One region of the Halobacillus sp. ACCC02827 genome, then DNA from elsewhere that is predicted to be linked to it. Evidence: riboswitches for the same ligand, from Rfam matches in the RefSeq annotation. Region 1 holds a riboswitch; each other region holds the start of a gene.
What was found. A riboswitch is a leader RNA that binds a small molecule or an ion and turns the genes downstream of it on or off. The one in region 1 is predicted to bind S-adenosylmethionine.
Positions count from the first base shown of each region.

Region 2: another riboswitch for S-adenosylmethionine. It lies ahead of metK (methionine adenosyltransferase); the one in region 1 lies ahead of QRD89_RS08755 (sulfite exporter TauE/SafE family protein).
Region 3: another riboswitch for S-adenosylmethionine. It lies ahead of msrA (peptide-methionine (S)-S-oxide reductase MsrA); the one in region 1 lies ahead of QRD89_RS08755 (sulfite exporter TauE/SafE family protein).
Region 4: another riboswitch for S-adenosylmethionine. It lies ahead of QRD89_RS18640 (5-methyltetrahydropteroyltriglutamate--homocysteine S-methyltransferase); the one in region 1 lies ahead of QRD89_RS08755 (sulfite exporter TauE/SafE family protein).

Region 1 is NZ_CP128168.1:1,635,956-1,640,224, reverse strand. Features, by position in the region: gene sat (sulfate adenylyltransferase) at 1-565, opposite strand, end outside; gene QRD89_RS08760 (phosphoadenylyl-sulfate reductase) at 596-1,324, opposite strand; SAM riboswitch class I at 1,403-1,520, opposite strand; SAM riboswitch class I at 1,686-1,781, shown strand; gene QRD89_RS08755 (sulfite exporter TauE/SafE family protein) at 1,921-2,793, shown strand; gene QRD89_RS08750 (DAK2 domain-containing protein) at 2,883-4,269, opposite strand, start outside.
Region 2 is NZ_CP128168.1:2,525,052-2,529,320, reverse strand. Features, by position in the region: gene pckA (phosphoenolpyruvate carboxykinase (ATP)) at 1-1,149, opposite strand, end outside; SAM riboswitch class I at 1,467-1,581, shown strand; gene metK (methionine adenosyltransferase) at 1,796-2,992, shown strand; gene QRD89_RS13390 (gamma carbonic anhydrase) at 3,030-3,548, opposite strand; gene QRD89_RS13385 (alpha/beta hydrolase) at 3,609-4,269, shown strand, end outside.
Region 3 is NZ_CP128168.1:779,033-783,301, reverse strand. Features, by position in the region: gene eutH (ethanolamine utilization protein EutH) at 1-705, opposite strand, end outside; gene msrA (peptide-methionine (S)-S-oxide reductase MsrA) at 768-1,241, opposite strand; SAM riboswitch class I at 1,359-1,479, opposite strand; gene QRD89_RS03915 (AIM24 family protein) at 1,615-2,310, opposite strand; gene QRD89_RS03910 (DinB family protein) at 2,475-2,963, shown strand; gene QRD89_RS03905 (Na+/H+ antiporter NhaC family protein) at 2,999-4,269, opposite strand, start outside.
Region 4 is NZ_CP128168.1:3,554,414-3,558,682, reverse strand. Features, by position in the region: gene QRD89_RS18650 (pseudouridine-5'-phosphate glycosidase) at 1-320, opposite strand, end outside; gene QRD89_RS18645 (carbohydrate kinase) at 317-1,426, opposite strand; SAM riboswitch class I at 1,611-1,714, shown strand; gene QRD89_RS18640 (5-methyltetrahydropteroyltriglutamate--homocysteine S-methyltransferase) at 1,798-2,904, shown strand; gene QRD89_RS18635 (YibE/F family protein) at 3,003-3,773, opposite strand; gene QRD89_RS18630 (YibE/F family protein) at 3,770-4,269, opposite strand, start outside.

The DNA.
Region 1 (4,269 bases):
CAGGGTTCCTTGTTTGGAAACCGACAACCTTCCTCCATCCGTTCTTTTCGAAAAGTGCTCTCGTTTCTTTCGGATCGAGGTAAAACTCTTCTCCGTGTTCTTTTGCTGACGAAGCAAAAACCTGGATAGTACCGGATACATAATAGTCGGGGCGTTCAAACAACTTTTTGACACCCGGGTGAGCAAGGTCCGTAGTTAAATATACTTTTTGCGCTTCTTTTTCTTTGTCAGGTTTGAAGATGTCTTCGATCTCAATCACACCGTACACCGTTCCATCATGGATAAGCTTGGCTTCTTTTCCTAACGATTCTGCCTTCTCTTGACTTACAGGCAGCGTAATCGGAATGCTCCAGGGTGTCCCGTCTTTCAAACGCATCGTATCGACGACGGATTCATAGTCTTCCTTGTTCAGGAACCCTTCCAGCGGACTGTATGCTCCGTTACCGATCAGCTCCACGTCACTGAGAGCCATTCCATCCAGTTCGATACTGTCCTTCGGTAAATCCTCCGGTGTTTCGTTCCATCTATTGATTAACTTCCCTCCATGGGGTTTAATGACTGCCATTTCATACATCCTCCTATTAGTTCGTTTCGATTAATTCGTTTCTGATGGGCCCGGGGTGTGAAGACCACACTCCGTTTTATTAAATCCTTTCCAGCGGCCGGAGCGGTCGTCGCCGACGGCCTGGGATGTACAAGGAATACATCCTACACTTGGATAGTTTTGGTCATGCAAAGCATTGTAATCCAAGCTATTTAGTCGGATATAATGCCATACGTCGTCCCAAGTCCAATGTATCAGTGGACAAACTTTCACGGACTTAAACCGTTCATCTTTGTTGATGAAATCCGTCTTCGCTCTGCTCGGGGACTGTTCTCTGCGCAGGCCGGAAAGCCAGGCAACCGCACCGGACAGTGCCTCTTCCAACGGTTTGATCTTCCGGATGTAACAACACTGGTCCGGCTGTCTCTTCCACAAAGCGGAACCATGCTCTTCTGCCTGTTCTTCCACTGTAAGCTCCGGTAATTTCATATGAATATGAAGCGCCGGATACCGCTTCTTCACTTTATCAATCAAATCGTAGGTTTCCTGGAAGTGAAGACCTGTGTCGAGAAAAACGACATCCGCATCCGGTTTGACCTGCGAAATCAGATCGATGAGTACCATTCCTTCTGCGCCGAAGCTGCACGCATAAACCACGTCAGAACCATACTGGTCGTATGCCCATTGAATGACCTTTCTCGCGCCTTTCGTATCATCCTCTGGCTGATCATTTTTGAATGGATCACCGGAAAAATGCTGGTACGTAAGTAAGTTTCCCATACACTCGCCTGCCTTTCTCCAAATAAAAACGCCCCTCTTCCGGAAAAGAAGAAGGGCGTCTGAAAGTAAGATACGTCCTTCTTATCTTTCCAAATGCTTTCAGCATCTGCTGGAATTGGCACAGCGTCTAACTTTAACGGTTAGACCCGTTGCCGAGGCTTCGATGGGCCAGTCCCTCCACCTCTCTAGATAAGAAAAATTAGTCGGTTGGATATTTCAAAAAAACTAATTGATTCAAATAGTAGGCTTCTTTCTAAGATATGTCAACAGGTTTTTTAAAAATTACAACTTTTCTGTTTTTAATATTGACAATGGTCCCCCTCTGCTTTAATTTGGTAAGTAATCAAAGCAAGATACTATATCCTTATGAAGAGCCGGGGGAGGAAACTGGTCCAACGATCCCGCAGCAACCTTTTAAAGGTGCTCCATCCAGCAGACATTGTCTGAAAGATAAGGAGAGGAACGAAAGCCTCTTCTGTGTGAAGGTTTTTTTTATTTTTGTAGAAAACCTCTTCACACATAAAACCAAGTATTCTCATATGATTAATCATACACCATATGGGAGCTGGAATTAAAGGGTAAAAGGAGAGGTTGGATTGAATAAATTAATTGTTTTCGCATTAGTGGGATTTTTTGCTCAGTTAGTCGATGGTGCTCTCGGCATGGGCTTCGGATTGACTTCCTCAACGATTCTGCTTGCCTATGGACTTGCTCCGGCAGTAGCTTCTGCATCCATTCATATGGCTCAAGTGGCAACGACGGCCGCTTCCGGCTTCTCTCACTATAAATTCGGGAATGTCGATAAGCGTCTCGTCGTTATTCTGGCTGTTCCCGGTGCCATCAGCGCTTTTCTCGGTGCAGCTGTGTTAAGCTGGGTTCCAGGAGAAATTATCCGACCCTACATATCACTCTTCCTCCTCGTATTAGGAATCTATATCATCATTCGTTTCCTTACCATGGGACAGAAGCGGCGCCAGGAGAAGCGGCCTTTCAAAAAGAGCTTTTTGTTTCCACTTGGATTTATCGGAGGTTTTCTTGATGCAGTCGGCGGCGGCGGGTGGGGACCAGTGAATACGCCCGTTCTCCTGGCAAGACAGAAGCTTGAACCCCGAAAAGTGATTGGAACGGTAGATACCAGCGAATTCATCGTCACTGTTTCTGCGACCCTCGGGTTTCTTATCTTTCTTGGCTGGGAGCAATTCAGCTGGCTGCTCGTATCTGCGTTTGTGATCGGCGGGGTTATTGCGGCCCCCCTTGCTGCCTGGCTTGTGAAAATAATGCCGTCTCTCGTATTAGGTGTCCTCGCCGGTGGATTCATCGTTTTGACAAATATCCGAACGCTTTTGAATACAGTAGAGCTTGGAGACACCTCCATCGCCATTATTTACACGGCTTTAGTCCTTGCCTATATCTGCATGGTTCTCTTGTCCATCCGCAGAAACTTCCGGCTTAAGCCGGCAACCAGGTAGCAGGAACAGTGTTGTCCTGAGCAGCACGCTTTTATGATAATATAAAAAAAGAGATCAGAGCTGTATGCTCTGATCTCTTTTTCTATATTTTATTCAATAGAGAAGATATAGGAATAAATCGGCTGTCCACCTGTGTGAACTTCCACTTCCAAATCTTCGAACGTATCTTCAATATACGCTTCCAACTGACCAATTTCATCTTCTTCAACTTCTTCACCAGTAAGAATGGTCAGGATTTCATCTTCATCCTCATCGATCATCTCGCGAAGCAGAGCCTTCGCTGCCTCTAACGCTTCTTTTGCCGTTGTTTGTATTTTACTTTCCGCGATCCCCATAAAATGGCCTTTTTCAATGGCTAGTCCATCGATCTGGGTATCCCGTACCGCATACGTAACCTGTCCGGTTTTCACTTCGGACATCAGCTGGCTCATTTCCTCTTTATTCGTGTCAAGATCCGCTTCCGGATTAAATCCTAGAAGAGCACTCATTCCCTGCGGAATGGTCTTCGTCGGAATAACGGCTACTTCCACATCAGCAAGCTCGGCCGCCTGTTCCGCCGCCATCACAATATTCTTATTGTTCGGGAGAATGAGCACACGGTCTGCATGGGCTTCCTTGATCGCTTCCGACAGATCCTGGGTACTAGGGTTCATCGTTTGTCCACCTTGGATGACAACTGTCGCGCCGAGGCTTTCGAACAATTTCCTGATCCCTTCCCCCATACTTACTGTGACGATACCGTATGGAGCTTTCTTTTCCTGCTTAGCGCCTTTTTTCTTGTCTCCTACAATAGATGTATGCTGTTCACGCATATTCTCGATCTTCATGTTAATGAGACTGCCGTACTTCTGACCGAGCGTCATCGCTTCGCCGGGATACTCGGCATGAACATGCACTTTAATTAAGTCTTCATCGGAAACGACTAGGAGGGAATCACCAATTTCGCTGAGCTGGTTGCGGAATGCATCCTCATCATAAGGGTTTTCCGCAAGCTTGTCCTCTTCGAATTTCACCATGAATTCCGTGCAATAGCCGTATTCGATATCTTCCGTATTCATGAAATCCTGAGCAGATTTATGATGTTCTGCATTGACCATATCATCCATGGATACGGTTTCCTGAACTGCCGGAAGTTCTTCCCCTTTCAAGGAAGCAAGAAATCCTTCATAAATGGTTACAAGACCCTGGCCGCCACTGTCCACGACTCCGACTTCCTTTAAAACAGGAAGCAGTTCCGGGGTCCGTTTAAGCGATGCTTTCGCAGCTTTTACCACTTCTTCCATAAACGGAATGAAAGCCGTGTGCTTTTCTGCAGCTTCCACCGAACCTTCCGCTGTTTCACGGGCTACGGTAAGAATTGTTCCTTCTACCGGTTTCATAACCGCTTTATAGGCTGTATCCACGCCGCCTTCAAGAGCCGCCGAGAAATCTTTCGTTGTCAACGTTTCCTTATCTTCATTAACTTTTGAGAAACCA
Region 2 (4,269 bases), 890 kb from region 1:
AATTCCCCTTTCTGTACCTGCGAGTTTGCTGGTATATCCGCTCAGGAAGTGGTACATTGCCTGTTCCTTCGTCAACTTACTGATCGGAGGGAGAACGCCTGTAGCATCAGCGGTCAAGAAAATGATCGCATTTGGATGACCAGCTACACTGGGCTGTACAGTGTTGGATATATGTTCAAGCGGATAAGCCGCACGAGTGTTTTCTGTCAAACTTGTGTCGTCATAATCCGGTTCATGTGAGTCTGCGCTTAGTATGACATTCTCCAGAACCGATCCAAAATGAATCGCATCGTAAATTTGTGGTTCCTTTTCTTTAGAAAGGTTGATACACTTGGCGTAGCAACCGCCTTCAATATTGAAGACGCCGTAGTTCGACCACGCATGCTCGTCATCCCCGATCAAACGGCGGGAAGGATCTGCAGAAAGGGTAGTCTTGCCCGTTCCGGATAACCCGAAGAAAAGAGCGACATCGCCTTCTTTACCAACGTTCGCTGAACAGTGCATCGGCAGGATGTTTTTCTCCGGAAGAATATAGTTCATGACGGAGAAAATCGATTTTTTGATTTCCCCGGCATACTCGGTTCCGCCAATTAAGACGATACGGTGTTTGAAGGAAATCATGATGAACGCTTCTGAATTTGTCCCGTCCACTTCAGGATCAGCCTTGAAGGTCGGAGCGGATATAACCGTGAATTCCGCTTCATGATCTGCCACCTCTTCCGTATTTGGACGAATGAACATCTGTTTAGCGAAAAGATTGTGCCACGCAAACTCTGTCACGACTTGGATGGGAAGACGATACCGTGTTTCTGCGCCGGCAAACCCTTTGAAAACAAAGAGTTCTTCCCGCTTCTTTAAATACGTAAGAACTTTGTGGTAAAGCTGAACGAAAGTACTCTCGTCAATCGGCGTATTGATCGTACCCCAATCCACTTTTTGTTCGGACGTGTCGTCTTTGACGATGAATTTGTCTTTTGGTGATCTGCCGGTGTAAGTACCAGTAGTCGCTTGAATTGCACCTTTTTCTGTTAATGTGCCTTCGTTGCGAGAGAGGATCTTCTCCACCAAGTGCGGAACGGAAAGTTGGTGATGGACATTTTCTTGAGCTAGTAATAGGTTAAGTTCAGACATTTGGTTAATGGTACTCATATAAGTCGACCCGCCTTTGTCAAATAATTTAATCATCCTTAAGATGGAATTAGTATAACACATTCATTTTTATAGTCCATACTATTTGGTGAAATTGTTTCCAATATTTTGTGAACAAATATTGGCTTCTTGTTAAAATCCGGATGGTTTATTTCTATCTTATGTTTTTTCCGGTGTGAACGTTTATAAATGGAAAGAAAAGGTGGCGGGTCCTTGGTTTTGTAAGGATCCGTAAAAACCGTACCTGGTCGGGGATACGGGTGGAATCTGATTGACATGTTACATGGTTTTCGATACGATAACGAAGAACGGAAACTCTCTTATCCAGAGTTGGTGGAGGGACAGGCCCTTTGAAACCCAGCAACCGTCATGAGAATGGCATGGTGCTAACCTGAAGCAGGAAGGAACGAATTCCTTCTTGGACGATAAGAGCGAAAGGAAGCAGCCCCTTTCCTCGACATTAGGAAGGGTTTTTTCTTTTTATGGAGAAATATCCGAGCCGGAGGTCATCCGGTATAGATTCCTATATAAAGCTCTAATGGTTGTGGATGAAGCATGAACGAAGGAAACGTTTTTTCGTTTCTGCACATACTGGTAAAGAGTTCCGTCTAATACTTTGTACTTACAGAAGGAGGAGTTTTTCAGAATGCCTGCCAATCGCCGGTTATTCACATCAGAGTCAGTTACAGAAGGTCACCCCGATAAAATATGTGACCAGATTTCTGATGCCATTTTAGACGAAATTTTAAAAAATGACCCGAATGCTCGGGTTGCATGTGAGACAACAGTGACCACGGGACTTGTGCTCGTCTCAGGAGAGATCAGTACAAATACTTATGTAGACATCCCATCCATCGTTCGTCAAACAATTAAAGATATTGGATATACTCGAGCCAAATACGGCTTCGATGCGGATACGTGTGCCGTTCTGACTGCCATCGATGAGCAGTCCCCTGATATTGCAGGCGGAGTGGATGAAGCATTGGAATCCCGCGAGGGCAAGATGAGCGACGATGAGATTGAAGCGATCGGAGCTGGAGATCAGGGCTTAATGTTCGGTTTTGCTAATAATGAAACGAAAGAACTAATGCCTCTTCCTATTTCACTGGCACATAAACTGTCCAAGCGTCTTTCGGATGTCCGTAAAGACGGCACGCTGGATTACCTGCGCCCGGACGGGAAGACACAAGTGACCATCGAGTACGATGAGCTGGATAAACCTGTCCGCGTAGATACCATTGTCATTTCTACACAGCACGCGGAAGAAATTACATTGGAGCAGATTAAGAAAGATCTGCGCGACCATGTGATCGGTCCTGTTGTACCGGCGGAGCTCATTGATGAGCAGACGAAATACTTCATCAATCCGACAGGTCGTTTCGTTATCGGCGGTCCTCAAGGGGATGCCGGCTTGACGGGAAGAAAAATCATTGTGGATACGTATGGCGGATATGCCCGTCACGGCGGAGGTGCTTTCAGCGGGAAAGACGCGACGAAAGTGGACCGCTCTGCTGCTTATGCAGCCCGCTATGTTGCGAAGAACATCGTAGCTGCCGGACTTGCAGACGCTGTGGAAGTGCAGCTTGCGTATGCAATAGGTGTAGCGCAGCCGGTTTCTATTGCCATCAACTCGAATGGTACTGGCAAAGTATCGGAAGAGAAGCTGGTAGAAGCTGTGCGTGATCTGTTCGATCTGCGCCCTGCCGGTATTATCAAGATGCTGGATCTGCGTCGACCTATCTACCGTGATACGGCTGCTTATGGTCATTTCGGCCGCACGGATATTGAGTTCCCTTGGGAGCGGACGGACAAAGCAGAACAATTAAAATCTCGTTTCAATTAAGGACAAAAAAAGTACCCGCAAGGGTACTTTTTTGTTTTTAATCTTTTTCTTGCTGCTGTTTATAATAGTTTCCTTTCTCTATGTAAGTGGTTCTTATCCTTTCCAACTCTTGATAGTCATGCTCGTTCAGTTCCCGAACTACTTTCGCGGGCCGGCCGAAAGCGAGCGTCCTTGGAGGGATAACTTTTCCCGGCGGGACGAGGCTCCCAGCGCCGATGAAAGCTTCTTCTCCAATTATCGCTCCATCGAGTATGAGGGACCCCATACCGATCAGCGCGTTTTTCTTAATGTGTGCGGAATGCAGGGTCACTTGATGACCGACCGTCACGCCATCTTCAAGGATCAGTGGTTGACCCGGGCTTTGATGAAGCATACTGAGATCCTGTACATTTGTATTCCTGCCGATATGTACCGGAGCTACATCCCCGCGGATGACGGTTTTAAACCAGATGCTTGCTCCTTCATCGATAAAAACATCTCCTGTAATAACGGCATCATCAGCGATGTAAGCCGTCGGGTGTATAGACGGGCGCTTTCCTTTATATTCGCAAATCATAGTAAACCCCCTTATAATATTAGTTAAGGATAGTATAGCAGATGGAACGGGGGATAGACTGTGAATAAAAAGCAATCTCCAGCATCAGACGGCACTATCATTATCGTCCACGGAGCATTTGAACATGGTGGAAGATATGAGCGGTTGGCGGATCGGCTTCATAAAGATGGTTTCGATGTTATATACGGCGATCTGCCTGGCCAGGGAAATTCACCCGGAAGGAAAGGTCATATCCATTCCTTTGAGGAGTACATAAAGACAGTAGAGGGCTGGATCGGGGAAGCGGATCCCGATAAAAAAATATTTCTGCTCGGTCATAGTATGGGTGGTCTTGTAACGGTGCGGGTAATGGAACAGCTGCAACAGAAAATGGATGGTATCATCCTCTCGTCTCCTGCATTGGCTATTAAAGGCAGTGTAAGTGCGCCTGTGGAATGGTTGTCCTACCTATTGAATATCATAGCGCCCTCTTTACGTATGGATGCCAACCAAGACCCTTCATTGATTACAAGGGATACCGTGAAAGTCGAACAGTTTCGTAAAGATCCACTTGTCCTTAAGAAAGTCTCTGTGCGTTGGTACCGGGAGTTTCAACGTGCTTCCCGTCTGGCTTTCCGGGACGTCAACCAGTTTCCGGATGTACCTCTTCTTGTCTTGCAGGCGGGACGTGACGAACTGGTAGTGGCGGAAAAAACGGCAGAATGGTTTCATATAGTGGATG
Region 3 (4,269 bases), 860 kb from region 1:
TTCAGAAAAAGGAGCCATACCAGGGATCAGGACAAGCCCCGTCAATGTTTCAATGGCAATCAGCAACAATCCGATCAACAGGATCGCTTCCATACCCTTGCCTAAATAAGCGAACACTCTAATCGTAAGCCTACGAAACAGAAATAAACCTGCGCTGACAAGTACTGCTAATAAGATGGCAGGGAGTAACTGTTTGAACATCCACCCCCATTCAAATCCGGCGGACGCTCCTCCAACAAGGCAGCCGAGCGGAATGGTCGCTATACCAGCAAGGACTCCTTTGGCAAAGTAAGGACTGTCCTCCTTTTTGATGATCGTAAGCGCGACCGGAATCGTAAACACGAGTGTCGGTCCCATCATCGTTCCGAGGAGCGTCCAGGAAAACAGGGCGGCCCTGTCATCGACCGCCAGCGCCTCCGACAAAGGGTACGCCCCCATATCTATGGCAAGCACCATGGAAGCAAAGATGGAAGGATCTGCTCCAAACCACTGAAATGCCGGAGAAATTACGGGCGCCAGCCATTCGGACAGAACGGGAGCAAGAGAAATGATCCCAATCATGGATAAGGCGAGCGAACCCATCATCGTAAACGCTTCATAGAAACGTGCCCCGATTTTAAGGCGGTTATTTAGAAAATAATAATCAAATGCTCCGGCAACCATAAACAGGCACAGCAGAATTAGTACGCCGTCATTGAACCACAAAACCCCATCCCTCTCTTCCCTCTAAAAAAGACTCCCGGGCCCCAGGAGTCTTGATCCATTTATTATCCGATGCTGCATGCAGCAGAACCGTTTTTCTGCAAATATTTCTGATGGTATTCTTCCGCTTCAAAGAAGGAGGTCGCTTCTTCCACTTCCGTGACGATCGCCCGCTTGAACGTCCCCTTCTCCTCCCACTCTTTAATCTTCTCTTCCGCAATATATTTCTGACTCGCGTCGGAATAGAAAATCGCTGAGCGGTACTGATGTCCTACATCAATTCCCTGCTTGTTCTTAGAAGTAGGATCATGTGCTTCAAAGAAAATGTTAATTAATTCGGAATACGTAATTCTTGTCGGATCATATTCGATTCTGACGGCTTCCGCGTGCCCCGTTTTACCTGTTTTGACTTGTTCGTAGGTTGGATTCTCCAGTTTCCCGCCGATATAGCCGACCTTTGTAGCTGTTACGCCTTCAAATTTCTCAAAAAACGCCTCTACTCCCCAAAAACATCCTGCACCGAAAATAGCTGTTGCCATTTGACATCTTTCCCTTCCCTTAACGCAACTTCTATCGAGAGCCTTTACGGTATAGTAAACAAAAAGACCCCTTTTCTTATCCAGTAAGAAAAGGGGGTCGTAAATATCCGTACGATCCTCTCATCTCTTAGAGCAATAAATACTCTACAGGAATTGGCACCGTTCTCGTCAATTGTACAATTGATTCGATGGTTGCCGGGCATCAAAGGGCCAGTCCCTCCGCCTCTCTGGATAAGAAGTTTCCGTTATTATTTAATTTAAGTTAATTTACATACTACAACGTTTTTCCAACGAAGTAAAGGGGGAAGCTCATTTTTTTTTGTAAGGACTCTCCCTTCATTCTATGCAGGAACCACAACGGGAATGACGATAATCATCCTTGACTATTCGTTGTGTAAACTTCTTCAAACGGCTGAACGATAACAAATCCATCCCCTTCAAATTTCATCTGAATGGATTCCCCGCTCCCTCTGCCGATGAAAGTCTTGAAACTGACATCTGTCTTGAAAGCAGGCTCCAAATGCCCGGACCAGGCCACTGTTGCATGAGGATCGGTCAAAACAGGCTGACCGGGCTTCACTAATAAAGTCAGCGGTTCATAATGAGAAGTAATAGCTACACGACCACTCCCGGAGAGAGTAACGTTAAACAATCCGCCGGATACCATACCGGCTACTTTTTTCATCAATTTGATGTCCCAGTTTATGCTCGGTTCAAAGGCCAAAAGGTCATTGCCGTTCACCGTCAGCGTCTCATTGTCCAAGTCAAAGATTGTAATCTTCTTACCTTGATCAGCGAGGTATAATGCCCCCCTCCCTGTTGCTTTCATAAGAGAGCTTCCCTCTCCAGTCATCGCCTTCTTGAACAGGCGGCCCACTCCATGCTCCAATATTCCTTCCCTTTCAAATTTAATATCTCCGTTATAAGAAATCATAGACCCGGCTTTCGCCCACACCTGGTCCATCAAATTAACTTCCAATATCCTCGGGGTTTCCAATTCAAAGTAATCGTTTTCCGAATCGTCCTGCTTCGTCTGCCTGATAAATTCCTGTATTGAATAATTTCCCATCCTGATTCCTCCTTCAATGATTGGCCAATGTAGAAGCTCATGATTGTCATACGTTTCCATACCCGCTAATGTTTCAACTTACTCAAGTCCTTTTCTTTACGTATCAGCACTACTGTTATGGTAGACTCGGGTTACCATGTCATTACACAAAAGGAGAGCTATATATGTATGGTTTAGATGAGAAAAGAGAGCAGCTGCTCGAATATGTGAGGGAGATTCCCGCCTCCAAACATACGGTGAAACCGGCAGAAAATCGCTGGTCTATTATGGAAGTATTGGAGCATTTGTACTTAATCGAACAGTTCGTCATCCATCAGGTGAACAGATCACTTAAGCAAGGAGATCAGCAGCAGGTGACGGAAAAACCAGTCCATAAGGTAACCAACCGCTCTTACACATTGGAAGCTCCAGAGTCTGTTCGTCCAAAGGGTATTTTTCATAACCTGAAGGAAGCGGAAGACGGACTCAAAAAATCAAGGGAAGCTACATTATTCCTCATTCATAATAAAGAAAAAGAAACGTTGCAGAACCGAGCATTTCCACATCCTGCTCTTGGTGACATGAACCTGGAACAATGGGTCGAATTTATCGGCTGGCACGAACTTCGCCACCTCGATCAGATCAAAGAAATTAACCAATCTTTAAATACATGATTAACCCCCCCGGAGCTTTACTCCGGGGGGTTGTATTATGCTTGACCTTTGTAATCTTCAGGCTTAATTTCTTCTCCGTTCTTGCCGGTATAGCGAAGACCCCAGCCTGTCCAGGCAGCAATCAGCATGACAATCAACAGTCCCCAGCCCTGGAATACGAACGGGAATACTTCTCCGGGTCCGATAACAGGAAGGAAGTCATACTGCTCAGCCGCTCCTCTTACAGTCGTCCAGGCAAGCAGGACACCGCCGCTCCAAGGGAAGATATACCCGAGTGAAGAAGTGACAGTATCAAGAAAATTGGCACGTCTGTAAGGATGAATGTTCAACTCTTTTCCTAGCTTCCTCACAAACGGTGCAGCCGCAATTTCTGCCGCTGTATTAATGGTGATGAACATATTGAGAAACGCCACAATACCAAAAATCGACAGCTCTGCTCTGCGTACCACGTTATTGATAAGTCGAAGGAAAAAATTCTTGATAACATCCATCGTTCCAGCTACTTCCAGAAGGTAGGCAGCCGCCAAAATGAACAGGATGAGGACAGCCATGTTGAAGTAGCCGCCGATTCCATCGATCAATGCTCCTTCTACCACCGCTTCTCCAGCTTCATTTTTATAAATATGAAGCACTTCTGTCAAAGAAGTCCCTGATAGAAAGATGAATACGACGGATGCTAGAATTCCCCATGATAAAGAAGTCAATAAATGCTGACCGCTCAACGCCAGGTAAAGTACGAGCGCAAAAGGAATCAGCATGACAAGACCGTTCGGCGATACTTCATTCTGAAGCTGTGAGATGATGGCTTCGCTGCCGGTCTCCCCACCGCCTCCGAATGTAACGAATAAAATAAGTGCAGGTATTGCAGCTGCTATGGAATACTTAAATCTTGACCGTACAACACCTGGGACGTCCGCTTCCTGTGTCGTAGCTGACACGATCGTCGTATCAGAAACCGGAGCCAGGTTATCTCCAAATACCGCTCCACTCAATATTGCAGCCAGAAGCAGCACAGGATCTGCTCCCAGAATGACACCAGCCGGATACATCAACACACCAAACGTTGCTACTGTACCGTAACCTGTACCTACGGCTGTAGCAAATAATCCGGCAAGCAGGAAGGTGATTCCGACGAACATGCCCCCCTCAAGGCCGGTCTGAAACCCGAACCAGATAAGGCCATCCACCAGACCACCCGCAGAAAGCATATTTGCAAACATACCCGCCCAAAACCATGCAATGATGGCAACTATACCGACAGGCTGGGCCATACCTGTAATTAATGCTTGAGCATAGTCCGCCCATT
Region 4 (4,269 bases), 1.8 Mb from region 1:
GTTGTCGCACCGGAGCGGCCGGTCGCAAGCAGATACGGGAGGTCTTTACGGGAAGCTTTGGTGATATCATCCCTTGAGGCGAGCGCTGTCAATTCTTCCGCTGTCAGCCCGATTTTGATTTGGCCGTCAAGGATGGCGATCGTCGCCGGGACGGCTCCGTTATCCCGGATGATCTGCTCGACTTCCTTCGCCGTTTCGATGTTTTCAGGATACGGCATACCGTGGGAGATGATGGTGGATTCGAGGGCGACGACAGGCTTTCCTTTATCCAAAGCTTCGTTCACTTCTTGTGATAGGGAGAGATAGGGATTGAGATTCATAGGAACTCCTCCTGTTTTTTTATTAGATGGGTCGTCAAATCGGGATGGACGGTCGCTGTCGTCTGGACGCAGAGGGCGGCGCTCTTCAGTCCGGCATGGACGGCTTCGGACAGTGGACTGCCGTCGAGCCAGGCGTGCAGCACAGCAGCGGAGAATGCATCTCCGGCGCCCGTGACGTCTACGGTCGTGTCGAGGGCAGGGGCGGGATAGTGGCGGATGCTGCCACCGCTTTCCCCGACCATGACACCCCGCTTGCCCCATGTCACCGTGACATAGCGGACACCGCAGGCGAGCCAGTGTTCAACGGCGCCTTTCCACTGGTCTTCGTTTTGAATGGGAATGTCGAAGTGTGCGGCGCTTTCTTCGACGTTCGTCATCAGCCACGTCAGGCCGCTGATATCTGCGGGCAGCCGCTTCATTTTCGGTATCGAGACGGTGATGAAGGCGACCGGCGTGTGGTCGGCGGCTGCCTCCTTAAGCAGGAAGGCGAGCGTCTCCTGCGGGCAGTTCAAATCGGCGATGACGCATTCGGCCTGCTTCCATTTCTTCTCGTGACGACGGATCTCCTCCGGAAGAACAGCGTCGTAAATAGCCATATCGGCGAAGGCCATCGTCATTTCTCCGTGCTCGTCGAGGACAGCGGTGTACGTGCCTGTGTTCCGGTCCGGCAGATGGAGGACGCCGTCCATTATGATATACTCGGCAGAGGCGCGGGCGATGATCTCCCAGTCGGCATCTCTGCCGGCAGCAGTGATGAGTGTCGGCCGGTTTCCGAGACGACCGAGGTTTTCCGCGATGTTTCTGGCGACGCCGCCGGCGCTTGCGGTCGATCGCACCGGATTCGATGTCTTATAGTCGAAGCGCTCCAGGCAGTGATACTTGCGGTCGACGTTGGCGGCACCGATGCAGAGGACAGGACGGGAATGATTCAGGACATAGGCGCGGCCGAGCAGAATATTTTTCTGTACAAGCTGGGAGATGACGTTGGCGACGGTGGACCGGGACAGGGCGAGGATTTGGGAGAGGTCGTGTTGGGAAATATACGGGTTATTTGCAATCTGTTCATACACCTGACGTTCGCGGTCGGTCAGTTTGTTTGGTAACATAGACAGCCCTCCGGACAAATGTTTGATTCATGGAACATATGTCTAAAGTAGCTGAATTGGAAAAAGCTAGCAATAAAATAGAGACAGGTCGTACGTCCGACTTATCGACAAAATTTTCCGACAACAGGTTGCCAATCGTTTGGGAATTGCTGTATAGTGGGGCTAACAACTTCATAGATAAACGTTCTTATCGAGAAAGGTGGAGGGACTGGCCCTTTGAAGCCTTAGCAGCAGACTCCTGACGGGTACTGTGCTAATTCCAGAAGCGTACGTGCTTGCAGATGAGAAGAGGTTAGATACGCAGGTAATCCGCTCTTCTTATGGTGAGAAGTGTGGATTTTTTTAATTTCAACGGAAGAAGGATGATAGAGATGACGAATTCAACCATCAAACGAGCTCCATTCAAAGGCGATCATGTCGGGAGCTTCCTGAGACCCGAGCGTTTGAAGGAAGCGCGCCGGCAGAAAGCGGAGGGGACGATTTCCCAAGAAGAGCTTCGCCGGATCGAAGACGAAGAGATAACGAAGCTTGTCGCGAAACAGAAAGAGGCAGGACTTCCTGCCGTTACAGACGGGGATTTCCGTCGCAGCTGGTGGCACTTCGATTTCCTTGAAGGACTCGATGGAGTGGAAGGCTACGACAAGGAGAAGGGACTTCAGTTCGACGGGGTGGAAACGAAGGCACGCGGTGTCAAAGTGACTGGAAAGGTCGGGTTCACGGATCATCCGGCGATCAGGGACTTCCGTTTCCTGAAAGAAATCGCCGGCGATTCCGTCGCAAAGCTGACGATTCCGAGCCCCAACATGCTGCTGTTCCGTGCCGACATCGACAGGGAGATCTACCCGACGGATGAAGCGCTGCTCGCGGATTTGGTGGATGCGTACCAAGGATTCATTCAGCGGATTTACGAAGAAGGGTGCCGCTACCTGCAGCTCGATGATACCGCCTGGGCGAGCTTTTTCTCGGAAAAAGGCAGAGAAGCGATTGCTGCGGAAGGCCGCGATCCGGAACGTGCCGCTACCCTGTGTGCCCGTTCGATCAACGAATCGATTGCAGAGCGTCCGGAAGACCTGTTGATCACGATGCACATCTGCCGCGGAAACTTCCGTTCGACCTTCATGACGACAGGGAGCTATGAAGCGCTGTCGGAGACGATCTTCGACGGTTTGGACGTCGACGGCCTGTTCCTGGAATTCGATGATGAACGCTCCGGCGGCTTCGAACCGCTCCGTCACGTCAACCGCCCGGATCTGTCGGTCGTCCTCGGCCTGATTACATCGAAGACCGGCGAACTGGAAGACCCGGACCGGATCAAAGCCCGGATCTTAGAGGCATCCGACTATGTGCCGATGTCCCAGCTCTGTCTCAGCCCGCAGTGCGGGTTCGCATCGACGGAAGAGGGGAATGTGATTTCAGAGGAAGAGCAGTGGGCGAAGATCCGACACGTGCTTGAAATTGCAGAGGAAGTTTGGAGATAGATAGTATAGAAAAAGCGTCCGGCTTACGAGCCGGACGCTTTTTTGTTTGGAGAGCGGGCTCCGGTAAATAGGGACGCCTCGCCCTCTCCTAAGGGCTATTATTCAGCAGCCATCGCTTTCCTCCGCACCGCGAAAAAGGAATGGATGGCCGCTGTGACCGGGATGATGAGCGCAATGCCGATGCCGGCACAGAAGATCGCGATCATTTCTTCACTGAACACTTTGGAATTGACGATTTCGCCCAGCGAATAGTCCAAATCCTTGAACCAGATAAGCAGGGCAAGGTAGCCGCCGAAGAAGGCGAAGAACAGCGTGTTCGTATCCGTCCCGAGGATGTCGCGGCCGACGTTCATGCCGGAGACGAACAAGTCCTTCCTTGAGATCTCCGGATGGTGGTGCTGCACCTCACTCATCGATGACGTGATGGAAATCGCCACTTCCGTGATGGCGCCGATCGTCCCGATGATGATGACGGAGGCGGCGATTTTCACGAAATCGAGCCCGATGTATAACGAGTAGGGCGCGAGGCTGTCGGAATCTTCTTCACTGAACCCTTGGATCATCGACATATCTGTAATCAAATGGATGCCGACGAGCAAAATGGCGATCGTGACCATCGTAGCGAGAAACGCGGTGCCCGTCTTCAAATTCCAGTCGTTCACGTAAATCAGGTTGACGTAGCTGATGACCGCACAGGCGATGATGGTCACGATGATCGGATTGATGTGCGGATCGAGCATGAAAAACAGCGCGACGATGAGAATGACGAAGTTGAAGAATAACGATGCGAACGATCGTACTCCTTTTTTTCCTCCGACGAGGACCATCAATAGGAATAATATGGCGGTTAAGGCGACTAGTACATTCATGATCTCTTCCTCTTTGCGTTAATGATGAACAGTGTAGTGTAGACACTGATCGGGATCGTCAGGACAATGCCGATGCCGCCGACAAGCGCCCGGGCGATTTCAAGCGACAGATTCATGGACAGCGTGAAGCCGAGCGGCGATGTATTCTTCAAGTAGAGAAGAATCGACGGGATCGAGCCGGCGGCATAGACGAAGAACAAGATGCTCGTCAGGGTCCCCATGACGTCCTTTCCGATGTCCATACCGGATTTCCGCAATGCCTTTCCTGTGATGGCGGCATCCTTCTCATAGAGTCCGAACAGTGATGAAGCGATCGTGATCGATACGTCCATCACGGCACCAAGCGAGCCGATGAACAGCCCGGCCATGAATACTTCCCTGTACGGACGGGTCAAATACTGCATTTCCTCATAGCGGAGGCCGTTCCCCTGCAGGGCCTGGATGACGAAATAGGCGATCGCTAAAGAAACGGAAATGCCGATCAGCGTAGATAGAA